One region of the Pseudomonas sp. JE3303 genome, then DNA from elsewhere that is predicted to be linked to it. Evidence: riboswitches for the same ligand, from Rfam matches in the RefSeq annotation. Region 1 holds a riboswitch; the other holds the start of a gene.

Region 1 (5,867 bases):
GAAGGCGGCATGGTAGTCGGCCAGGTCCAGGCTCTGCGCGCAAGGACGCTGGTCGAGGTGGTCCAGATCGTTGGTCACTCCGCCCAGCAGCGCATGGATCAGCGCGGTACCGCTGTGCGGCAGCTCGCCGACGGGATATTCCTGGTCCTTGAGCGCTTGCAGGATGTTAAGCGCCGCCGCCGGGGTATCGAGGCCAACGCCGTTGCCAATTCGCCCGTCGCGGGTGGGATAGTTGGCCAGCACCAGCGCCACGCGTTTTTGCCCATTGGGCAGGCGCGCCAGCTCGACCCAGTGCCGTGCCAGTTCAGCGACGAAATCCATGCGCTCGGGATGTGCCCGGTAGCAGACCACGTCCGACTGGCTGCGCTCGCTGCGCCAGGCCAGGTCCTTGAAGCTGACCGGCCGGGTGATGATCCGCCCGTCCAGTTCCGGCAGCACGATGTGCATGGCGAGGTCGCGGGCACCCAGGCCCTGCTCGCTGTCTTCCCAGCCAGGCTGGTTGTCCTGGGCGCAGATGGCCTGGAGCACCGGCACATCGCGCCTGAACGGCCGCAGGTTGGGCTGCTCGGGACTGGAAAGGGCGAAGCCTGTAGTGTTGATGATCACCTCGGCGCCGGCTTCGTCCATCCAGGCTTCGACCTGGGCGAGGCAGGCGGCTTCCTTGAGGCTGGCCACGGCGATCGGCAATGGGTTCAGCCCCGCCGCCGCGAGGCGCTCGCAGAAGGTATCCATGAAAGCAGTGTTGGCCGCCTGCAAGTGCGAGCGGTAGAACAGCACAGGGGCGACGGGCTGGTCGGGATGCCACTGGCCGAACCAGTCTGCCAGGCAGGCGCTGGCCTTGGCCGGGTGGTACACCGCGGTGCGTGGCAGCTGCTGCGGCTCATCCCAGGCGTAGTCGCGGCCAAGCCAACGGTTGGCCAGGCACTTGAACAGGTTCAGGGCATTGGCCTTGCCGCCCTGGCGCAGGAAGTGCCAGGCACGATCCGCCTCGGCGCCCGAGACCGTGCCCAGGCCCATCAACTCCGGGTCAGGGCGGTCGTCGCCCGGCACCAGGATCAGATGAACACCCCGTTCGGCCAGCGTGACCAACTGCTCGACGCCGTAACGCCAGTAGCCGACACCGCCGTGCAGCGACACCAGGATGACCTTGGCGTGGCGCAGCACCTGGCCGACATAAAGGTCGACCGAGGCATGGTTCTGCACCTGCATGGGGTTGGCCAGGCGCAGGCTGGGGAAGTCCTCCGGCAACTGCTGGGCGGTTTCGGCCAGCAGTGCCAGGTGCGAATCACCGCTGCAGAGGATCACCAGGTCAGCGGGTGTCTGGCCGAGATCGGCGATGCTGTCGTCCGGTACGAAGCAACCGGGCTGGGTCCGCAGCAGGTGCATGGGTCAGGCGCCCAGTGCCTGGCGCAGGCGAGCTTCGAGCAGCGCCGCGTCCAGTTCCTGGCCGATCAGCACCAGGCGGGTGATGCGCGGCTCGTCGGCACGCCAGGCGCGGTCGAAGTGCTTGTCGAAGCGGCTGCCCACGCCCTGGATCAGCAAACGCATCGGCTTGCCGGGAATGGCCGCGAAGCCCTTGGCGCGCAGGATGCCGAATTCGGTTACCAGGCTGGTCAGGGCGTCGAGCAGCAGGCTCTCGTCGGCTTCGGGCAAGTCGATGGAAATCGAATCGAACGCGTCGTGGTCATGGTCATGGTCGTCATGGTCATCGCCGTCGTGGTGCGAATCATGATGGGTACGGCGGCCGTCGATGTGCGCCTCGGACTCGGCACCGACGCCCAGCAGCACGTCAAGCGGCAAGCGGCCACTGCTGGCCTCGATGACCTTGACCGCCGGGGGCAGCTCTTCTAGCACTTCGGCGCGCACCTTGGCCAGGTCGGCGGGGGCGATCAGGTCGGCCTTGTTCAGCACCACCAGGTCGGCGCTGGCCAACTGATCGGCGAACAGCTCGTGCAGTGGTGATTCATGGTCCAGGTTCGGGTCGAGCTTGCGCTGGGCGTCGACCTGGTCGGGATAGGCTGCGAAAGTGCCGGCGGCTACTGCCGGGCTGTCGACCACGGTGATGACCGCATCGACGGTGCAGGCGTTGCGGATTTCTGGCCACTGGAAGGCCTGGACCAGCGGCTTGGGCAGGGCCAGGCCACTGGTTTCGATGAGGATGTGGTCCAGGTCGCCACGCCGTGCGACCAGCTCGCGCATGACCGGAAAGAACTCTTCCTGCACGGTGCAGCACAGGCAGCCATTGGCCAGCTCATAGACGCGGCCGCTGGCCTCTTCCTCGGTGCAGCCGATGCTGCACTGCTTGAGGATTTCGCCGTCGATGCCCAGCTCGCCGAACTCGTTGACGATGACAGCGATGCGCCGGCCCTGTGCGTTGTCCAGCATGTGGCGCAGCAACGTGGTCTTGCCCGAGCCCAGGAAGCCGGTGACGATGGTGACGGGGAGCTTGGCCAGTGTTTTCATGTCGATGCCCTTGGCAGGATGGCGGGCATGCGGGACGAAAGCCGCAGGCAGGCTTGCCTGGGCGCGTTCGCCACCGGATCACCCCGCCCGGTTGGAAGTCGAATTCGTTGCGAGGCAGGTCTCCTGGCTTGCACCACACCGGCCGGGCCGGTCGATCGACGCCTTCCCGCGCTGGCGCAGTGGCTGTGTCGATCTGGGCAGTGCTTACAGTTGCGGGGGCAGCCGCGGATTGGTACCGCGTTCCCGTCTTAGCTCTGGTGCAGTTCACCAGAGAACCTCGGACCGGCAAGGCTACGCAGTGCCTGTCAGGCGGTCAACCGCTGGCTGTGATTGACGGGCGATCGGTCCCGTGATTTGCTCCTGCCGCCTATAGAGAGCAGAGGAACGCATCATGCCCGTCACCCGCGTCGAGCGCGCCGCGTTGTATGCCGGCATCGGCTGCCGGCGCGGCTGCCCCGCCAGCGAACTGGCCGAGCTGCTGCAGCAGGTGCTCGCGGCCCAGGCGTTGCCGCTCAGCGCAGTCAGAGGCCTGGCCAGCATCGAGGGCAAGTCGGACGAGCCAGGGGTGCGCCAACTGGCCGCGCAGCTAGGGCTGCCGCTGATGTTCTTCAGCGCCATGCAACTGGCGCCGTTCGAGGCGCAGCTGAGCCAGCGTTCGCTCACCGCCTGGCAACACACCGGCTGCTGGGGGGTAGCCGAGAGCGCGGCGCTGGCCATGGCCGCAACCACCCATCCCGGGCCGGTGCGACTGCACGTCACCCGTCAGGCCAGCGGCCAGGCGACACTGGCATTGGCGTGCAGCGCGGTTCTTGACGGATAATCGCCGCTTTACCTGCAAGGATTCTTCATGACGGTCTATTTCATCGGCGCCGGCCCCGGCGATCCCGAGCTGATCACGGTCAAGGGCCAGCGCCTGATCCGTCAGTGTCCGGTGATCATCTATGCCGGCTCCCTGGTTCCGGCCGCCGTGCTTGAAGGCCATCGTGCCGACGTAGTGTTGAACAGCGCTGAACTGCACCTTGAGCAGATCATCGATGCCATCCGCAGCGCCCATGCCAAGGGGCAGGATGTCGCGCGCGTGCACAGCGGCGACCCGAGCCTCTACGGCGCCATCGGCGAGCAGATCCGTCATCTGCGCGAACTGGGCATCGACTACCAGATCATCCCCGGCGTTACCGCCACGGCCGCCAGCGCGGCGCTGCTGGGCTGTGAACTGACCCTGCCGGAGGTGGCGCAGACTGTCATCCTGACCCGCTATGGCGACAGCTCGCCGATGCCTGCCGGTGAGCAGCTGGCCGATCTCGCCCGGCACCGCTGCACCCTGGCCATTCACCTTGGGGTCAAGCACCTGGAGAAGATCGTCGCCGAGCTGCTCCCGCATTATGGCGGTGACTGTCCGATCGCCGTGGTGCACCGCGCCACCTGGCCGGACCAGGACTGGGTCCAGGGCACGCTGGATGACATTGTCCAGCGCGTGCAGGCCAAGGGGTTCCGGCGCACTGCGCTGATACTGGTGGGTCACGTGCTGGGCGACGCTCCGTTCGCCGAATCGGCGCTGTACCGCGCGGGCCATGCGCATCTCTACCGACCCTGAATCCCCTGTATTGCCAACCTGGCATGGCCGGTAGCAGACTCGGCGTTCCCATGACAGACGGAGACCTGGCCATGCTTGAACTGCGCCCCAACTGCGAGTGCTGCGGTAACGACCTGCCGGGCGACAGCCCGGATGCACTGATCTGTTCTTTCGAGTGCACGTTCTGCCGCGCTTGCGGCGACACCCATTTCCAGGGACGCTGCCCTAATTGCTCGGGGCAGTTGGTAGCGCGGCCCACGCGCGTGGGAGCGGCGTTGGTACGTAATCCGGCAGGGGTTGAGCGGGTGTTGAAGGCGCATGACGGATGTAGGGTACAGGGCGCCATGCAGCGTCCTTGAAATCGAACGTCGAATACACGAAGTCGCTCACCGGGGTGCCCTCACCCGCCTCCCGGTGAACAGACTTGTGAACACCTTTTCTCCGCCGAACCGCACTGTTTCTTACCTCAAATCGGCGTATTGCACAGCGCTTTAGGTTAAAATCCCTACCGGCTGTAGGACTTTTCAACATTCCCGCCCTCCTTTTTCAACACCTCTATACTCCCGGTACTAATGCCTAGGGATTCGACGTATTGTTCGCGCGCTGCCGGCCCCTATTGCAGACGCGTTCCTGGGTAGATCAGGAAACGGACCACATTCCGACAAGGAGTTCCCCTATGACCACCGTACTGATGGTCGACGATCACCCGGTTATCCGCCTTTCCATACGCCTGCTGCTCGAACGTGAACGATTCAAGGTCGTGGGCGAAACGGGCGACGGTGTGGATGCCGTGCAACTGGCTCGCCAGCTACGGCCGGATATCGTCATCCTCGACATCGGCCTGCCTGGCCTGGACGGCATGGAAGTCATCAAGCGCCTCAACCTGCTTGACCCCGCGCCGCGGATCATGGTGCTGACCGGACAGCCGTCGGACCTGTACGTGCGCCGCTGCATGGATGCCGGAATTTCCGCTTTCGCGCACAAGGACGAAGATATCGAGGCGGTGATCTTCGCGGTCAAGGCCATGGTCAAGGGTTACTCGACTTTCCCGGACCTCACCATCAACCGCAGCATGCTCGAAAGCGAGGCCGCCCGGCTGGCCAGCCTGTCCAACCGCGAGGTCGAAGTATTGCGCCGCCTGAGCAGCGGCGAAAACAACAAGCACATCGGCGAGACCATGCGCCTGAGCGCCAAGACCATCAGTACCTATAAAGGCCGGATCATGGACAAGCTCAAGACCGAATCCCTGGTGGAAATGGTCGACCTGGCCAAGCGCAACGACGTGATCTGACCACCCCATGAAAGCCCGCTTCTTGCTGCTGCTCGCATGCCTGCTGTCCTTGCCGCTGGCTGCCACCGACAGCGAGCCGCGGCATCTCCTGGCGCGTTCGCAGAGCGCGTCCTCGCCGCTCCAGCTGTCCACCGAGGACCGCCAGTGGCTCGACAGCCGGCATGTGCTGCGCCTGGGCAGCTCCACTCCCGACTACCCGCCTTTTGAAATCAACATCAGTCAGTACGACTACGAAGGCCTCAGCGCCGACTACGCCGGACTGATCAGCGAGCTGTTGGGCGTTCCGGTCCAGGTCCAGCGCTACCCGTCCCGCCAAGCCTCCATCACGGCCCTGCACGAAGGGCGCATCGACCTGTTGGGCAGTTCCAATGGTTTCGAAGCCGCCGACGCCGAGCTCACATTGAGCAACGCCTACGCCGACGACCAACCCGTGATCATCACCGCGCAGCACAGTGACATGGACAGCGGTGACGACCTCAGCGGCAAGCGCCTGGTGATGGTCGATCACTACCTGCCCGCCGATCAGGTGCGAGCGCTGTA
Region 2 (5,867 bases), on a different contig from region 1:
TTGAAAAAGTTCTGAAAAGAATGTGAAAAAATCGTTTTTTCGCGTCGGACCTTTCGCAGGCAAATGAAATAGTTATAAGATAACGTTTCATTTGACGCCAACCCCTTGCCTGCGATCCCCTCCATGACAAGCGCCTCCGCCACCCCTACCCTGGTTACCCAGCGCCTGCAGAGCATCGACGCCCTGCGCGGGCTGGTGATCCTGTTCATGCTCCTGGACCACGTTCGAGAAACCTTCTTCCTGCACCGTCAGGTCAGCGATCCAATGGTGATCGACACCACCGACCCGACGCTGTTCTTCAGCCGCACCCTGGCGCACCTCTGCGCGCCGGTGTTCGTGCTGCTGACCGGGCTGTCGGCCTATCTCTATGGTGAAAAGCATCAGGGCCGCAGCGATGTCTCGGCCTTCCTGTTCAAGCGCGGCCTGTTCCTGGTACTGCTCGAATTCACCCTGGTCAACTTCGCCTGGACCTTCCAGCTGCCGCCCAACGTGATCTACATGCAGGTGATCTGGGCGATCGGCGTCAGCATGATCGCCCTCGCCGGCCTGGTCTGGCTGCCGCGTGCCTGGCTGCTGGCGATCGGCGTGGCAATCGTCGCTGGCCACAACCTGCTCGACGGGCTGCACTTCGAGCCGGGGTCGGCCATGCACGTGCCCTGGGCGATCCTGCATGACCGTGGCTGGCTGGACGTGTCCGACAGTCTGCGCCTGCGCACGTCCTACCCGGTGTTGCCGTGGATCGGCGTGATCAGCCTGGGTTACGTGCTCGGCCCCTGGTTCACCCGCGCCAGCCCGCCCGCCGAGCGACAGCACCGGCTACTGCTGCTCGGGGCCAGCGCCCTGGTCTGCTTTGTCGCCTTGCGCATGGTCAATGGCTATGGCGAGGCGCCGTGGTCGGGTTACCCGAGCGCGATGCAGACCCTGATGAGCTTCTTCAATATCACCAAGTATCCGCCGTCGTTGCTGTTCCTGACACTGACGCTGGGCACCGGCCTGTTGCTGCTGCGCGCGTTCGAGCGCGCCGGGCCAGCCCGCTGGGTCACGGCCCTGGCCGTGTTTGGCGCAGCGCCGATGTTCTTCTACCTGCTGCACCTGTACGTGCTCAAGCTGATGTACCTGGCCAGCGTTGCCTTGTTCGGCCTCGACCAGGGCGACTATTTCGGCTTTGATGGCATCGGCGGCGTGTGGTTGGTGGCGGTGCTGCTGAGCGTCGCGCTGTATCTGCCGGTGCGCGGGTTCGCGCGGCTCAAGGCGCGCCGACCCGACATCGCCTGGCTCAAGTACTTCTGAGCCCAGGCCATTCCCTTCCGGAGGGCGGATGGTCTACCATGCCGCCGCCGGTTTCCACACGGAACTAACAGGGAATCCCCGGCCCGCCATGCGCGGGCCAAACGGAACTGCCCCCGCAACTGTAAGTGCCGAGCCCGCTCCATCGATGCCACTGGGTTGATCCCCGGGAAGGCCGGAGCCGGGCCGTGACGCACCAGTCAGGAGACCTGCCGGCAAACAATCACCAACCGGCGGGGTGTCCGGGATGGCCATCTTCACTGTGCGCGGCTCGCCCGCGCCCGGTACTGCCCTGCCTGCGCGCAGGGTGGGCGATGCCTGTCCGTGCGTACCCTCCGTGTACTGTCCGATAGGAGATCGACCCATCATGCTGCCCAGTTTCGTCACCCTGCTCGCCGGCCTCGGCCTGAGCGGCCTTGCCCAGGCTGCCGCCACCCACTACCCGCTGACGGTCGACAACTGCGGCATGCCGCAGACCTTCGAGCACGCTCCCGAGCGCGCGGTGACCATCGGCCAGGCCGGCACCGAGATGCTCTACGCCCTGGGCCTGGGCGACAAGCTGGTCGGCACCTCGCTGTGGTTCAACAATGTGCTCCCCGAGTACCAGGCGCTGAACGCCAAGGTCGAGCGCCTGGCCGACAACGACCCAAGCTTCGAGTCGGTGATCGGCAAGCGCCCGCAACTGCTGGCCGTGCAGTTCGAGTGGATGGTCGGCGCCCAGGGCGTGGTCGGCACCCGCGAGCAGTTCCATGAGCTGAAGATTCCTACCTACCTGCTGCCGTCGGACTGCGAAGGCAAGGACAACCTGGTCGGCGCCGACGGCACCCGCCTGCAGCCGTTCCAGGTCGACAGCATCTACAAGAGTGTCAGCCAGCTGGCCGCGATCTTCGACGTGCAGGAACGAGGCGCCGCACTCAATACCGACCTCAAGAGCCGCCTGGATACTGCCAAGGCACGCCTGGCCGGCAAGGACCTGAGCGATACGTCCGCGCTGTTCTGGTTCTCCAGTGCCGACCTGGACATCGACCCGTACGTCGCGGGCCGCAAAGGCGTCGCCGACTACATGCTGCAAACCCTGGGCGTGCGCAACGTGGTCGAGTCCAACGAGGAATGGCCGACGGTTGGCTGGGAGACCTTGGCCAAGGCCAACCCGACCTGGTTGATCATCGCCCGCATGGACCGTCGCCGCTTCCCGGCCGACGACTTCGAGAAGAAGCTCGAATTTCTGCGCAACGACCCTGTGACCAAGAACATGGAAGCGGTGAAGCACAACCGCATCGTGGTGCTCGACGCCGACGCCATGCAGGCCGGCATTCGCCTGTTCCGCGGCCTGGACGCCCTGTCCCAGGCCTTCGCTTCCGGTAAAGCGCCACAACCATGATGCGTCTGCTGCCCCTTTACGCCCTGGCACTGGCCGCGCTCATCGCGGCCTTGCTCGCCGGTGTCGCCATCGGCGAAGCCAATGTGTCGCCGACGGTGGTCTACCAGGTACTGGCCAACCAGCTCTGGAATGCCGGCTACACGGTCGACCCCATTGACCAGGGCATCGTCTGGAACTACCGCCTGACCCGCACCCTGGTCGCGGCCGCCTGCGGCTCGGGCCTGGCGACCTGCGGAGTGATCCTGCAGGCGCTGCTGCGCAACCCGCTCGCCGAACCCTACTTGCTCGGCCTGTCGGCGGGCGCTTCGACCGGCGCGGTGATGGTCGCCTTGCTCGGCTTCGGCGCTGGCGCGCTGAGCCTGTCAGGCGGCGCCTTCATCGGCGCGCTGGCGGCGTTCGCGCTGGTATTGCTGCTGGCCCGTGCCAGCGGCCCAAGCAGCAACAACGCCCAGGTGATTCTTGCAGGGATCGCCGGCTCGCAGCTGTTCAACGCCCTCACCGCGTTCCTGATCACCAAGTCGGCCAGTGCCGAACAGGCGCGCGGCATTCTGTTCTGGCTGCTCGGCAACCTCAGCGGCGTGCGCTGGCCTTCGGTCTGGCTGGCCGTGCCGGTGGCCGTGATTGGCCTGCTGGTATGCCTGTGGCATCGGCGCGCGCTCGATGCCTTTACCTTCGGCGCCGACTCCGCCGCATCGCTGGGCATCCCGGTGCGCCGGGTGCAATTGCTGCTGATCACGTGCGCGGCACTGGTGACTGCGGTGATGGTATCGATCGTCGGCGCCATCGGCTTTGTCGGACTGGTCATTCCCCATGCCTTGCGCCTGCTGCTTGGCGGCAGCCACAGCCGACTGCTGCCGGCCAGTGCGCTGGGCGGCGCGCTGTTCCTGATTGCCGCGGACGTACTGTCGCGCACCCTGATCCCGGGCCAGGTGATCCCGGTCGGCGTGGTCACCGCGCTGATCGGCGCCCCCGTGTTCGCGCTGATCCTGATCAGCCGCAGGAGTCAACGATGAATGCCATGACCCCGCCCCTGCAGGCCGCCCTGCTCAGTTGCCAGGGCCTGGGCTTTCGCGTGCGCGACACCCAGCTGCTGTATGACATCAACCTGGCAGTGAATCCCCGCGAAACCCTGGGCATCGTCGGTCCCAACGGCTCCGGCAAATCGACCCTGCTCAAGCTGCTTGCCGGCCTGCGCACGCCCAGCAGCGGCCGCGTGCAGCTGCTCGCGCAGCCCTTGGCGCGCCAACCCCGGCGCCAGGTCGCCCAGACCCTCGCCCTGGTCGAGCAGCAAGCCGACACCAACGATGCCATCAGTGTGTTCGACGCCGTGGCCCTCGGCCGCACGCCGTGGCTGTCGGCTCTGTCGCCGTTCTCGGCCGAAGACACCGGCATCGTCGACCAGGCCCTGGCCGACGTCGACGCCCTTCACCTGCGCCAGCGTACCTGGAGCAGCCTGTCCGGCGGCGAGCGCCAGCGCGTGCACATCGCCCGTGCCCTGGCCCAGCGGCCGCAATTGCTGTTGCTCGACGAACCCACCAACCACCTGGACATCCAGCACCAGCTGAGCATCCTGCAGCGTGTGCAAGCGCTTCCGGTGACGACCCTGATCGCCCTGCACGACCTCAACCAGGCGCTCACCTGCGACCGCCTCGCCGTGCTCGACCGAGGCCGCCTGGTCGCCCTCGGCAAGCCGCTGGAGGTGCTTACCCCCGAGCGCCTGCTGAGCACGTTTGGCGTACACGCCCACTACCTGACAGACCCCTTCGACGGCGCGCGCATCCTGCGCTTTCGCGCCCCTTGATGCTGGAAGCCTGACCGATGCCGTTGCGCCACCTTGCCCTGCTGCTGTCCGCCGCCCTGCTCGCCCCCGCCGCGCTGGCCGATGTCCATGAAGTGAAAATGCTCAACCGCGGACCGGGCGGCGCCATGGTCTACGAGCCCGACCACCTGCGCATCGCCCCCGGCGACACGGTCCGCTTCCTGCCGACCCAGAGCGGCCACAACGCGGCCAGCCTGCCTGCGCTGCTGCCGGCCGGCGCCGAGGCGTTCAAGAGCAAGATCAACCACCCGCTGGAGCAGGCCTTCAGCGTGCCTGGGCTGTACGGCATCCAGTGCATTCCGCACCTGGCCATGGGCATGGTGATGCTGATCCAGGTGGGCGATCCGGGTGTTGCGTCCCTGCCGAGCGGCTTGCCGCCCCGCGCTCAGGAGCGGTTCAGCGCGCAGCTCAAGCAACTGGAGGCGGGTCAATGATCGCCCCGCCGCAGCGCTCCGTCCTGCTGCTCGCCTTGCTCGGCGCCAGCCCGCTGGCTTTTGGCGAGTCGGCACAGTCTCGATCCCAAGGTTTTGTCGAAGACAGTTCCTGGAGCGTGCTCAACCGCAGCGTCTTCGACCAGCGCGACTACCGCCACGGCGCCAGCAACAGCGGCGCGCGTAACGCCTACAAGCCGCGCAGCGAGCGCAACGGCAAGGCCGAGGAATGGGCGTACGGGCTCATGGGCACATTCCAGTCCGGGTTCACCCAAGGCTTGATCGGCGTCGGCGTCGATGCCCATGCCTACCTCGGCGCGCAACTCGACAGCGGCGGCGGCCGGGCGGGCAAGGCGCGTCTGCTGGGGCTGGACAATGACGGTCATCCGAAGAACGAGTTCAGCCGCGGTGGTGCGGCGCTCAAGCTGCGGATGTCCAACACCGTGCTCTCCTACGGCGAGCAGCGGGTCAAGACGCCGGTGTTCAGCTCGTCCGACAGCCGCTTGTTGCCTGAAACGGCCACCGGGTTTTTCGTGACCAGCAGTGAAATCGACAAGCTCAGGCTCGTCGCCGGCCACTTCAACGAGAGCACCGACCGCAACGCCAGCAGTCATGACCAAGGGTTCGTGGTCAACTATTCCAACGGGCGCAAGGGCGACAGTTTCGACCTGGCCGGCGCGGTGTACAGCCCCACCAGCAACTTCAGCGCCAGCCTCTACGCCTCGCGTTATGAAGACAGCTGGAATCAACACTACCTGGGCAGCACCTTTACCCAGGTCATCGATGACCAGCGCAGCCTGACCTTCGACCTGAACCTGTACCGCACGACCGACACCGGCAAGGCATTGTCCGGGCGTATCGACAACACCACCTGGAGCCTGGTGTCGCGTTACAACCAAGGGCCGCACGGGTTCAGCGTCGGATACCAGGAAGTGGATGGCAACACCCC

Evidence for each region. Region 1 has a riboswitch for cobalamin ahead of cobW (cobalamin biosynthesis protein CobW). Riboswitches for the same ligand answer to the same signal wherever they lie in the genome.
Region 2: another riboswitch for cobalamin. It lies ahead of AC0ZZU_RS15575 (ABC transporter substrate-binding protein); the one in region 1 lies ahead of cobW (cobalamin biosynthesis protein CobW).

Annotation. Positions count from the first base shown of each region.
Region 1 covers NZ_JBWGIF010000007.1:48,035-53,901, forward strand. The annotation lists gene cobN (cobaltochelatase subunit CobN) at 1-1,386, opposite strand, end outside; gene cobW (cobalamin biosynthesis protein CobW) at 1,390-2,463, opposite strand; cobalamin riboswitch at 2,560-2,758, opposite strand; gene AC0ZZU_RS11600 (cobalamin biosynthesis protein) at 2,855-3,283, shown strand; gene cobM (precorrin-4 C(11)-methyltransferase) at 3,311-4,057, shown strand; gene AC0ZZU_RS11610 (DUF1272 domain-containing protein) at 4,129-4,395, shown strand; gene AC0ZZU_RS11615 (response regulator) at 4,713-5,327, shown strand; gene AC0ZZU_RS11620 (transporter substrate-binding domain-containing protein) at 5,335-5,867, shown strand, end outside.
Region 2 covers NZ_JBWGIF010000010.1:79,967-85,833, reverse strand. The annotation lists gene AC0ZZU_RS15580 (acetyltransferase domain-containing protein) at 124-1,290, shown strand; cobalamin riboswitch at 1,322-1,518, shown strand; gene AC0ZZU_RS15575 (ABC transporter substrate-binding protein) at 1,655-2,668, shown strand; gene AC0ZZU_RS15570 (FecCD family ABC transporter permease) at 2,665-3,681, shown strand; gene AC0ZZU_RS15565 (ABC transporter ATP-binding protein) at 3,678-4,469, shown strand; gene AC0ZZU_RS15560 (pseudoazurin) at 4,487-4,921, shown strand; gene AC0ZZU_RS15555 (OprD family porin) at 4,918-5,867, shown strand, end outside.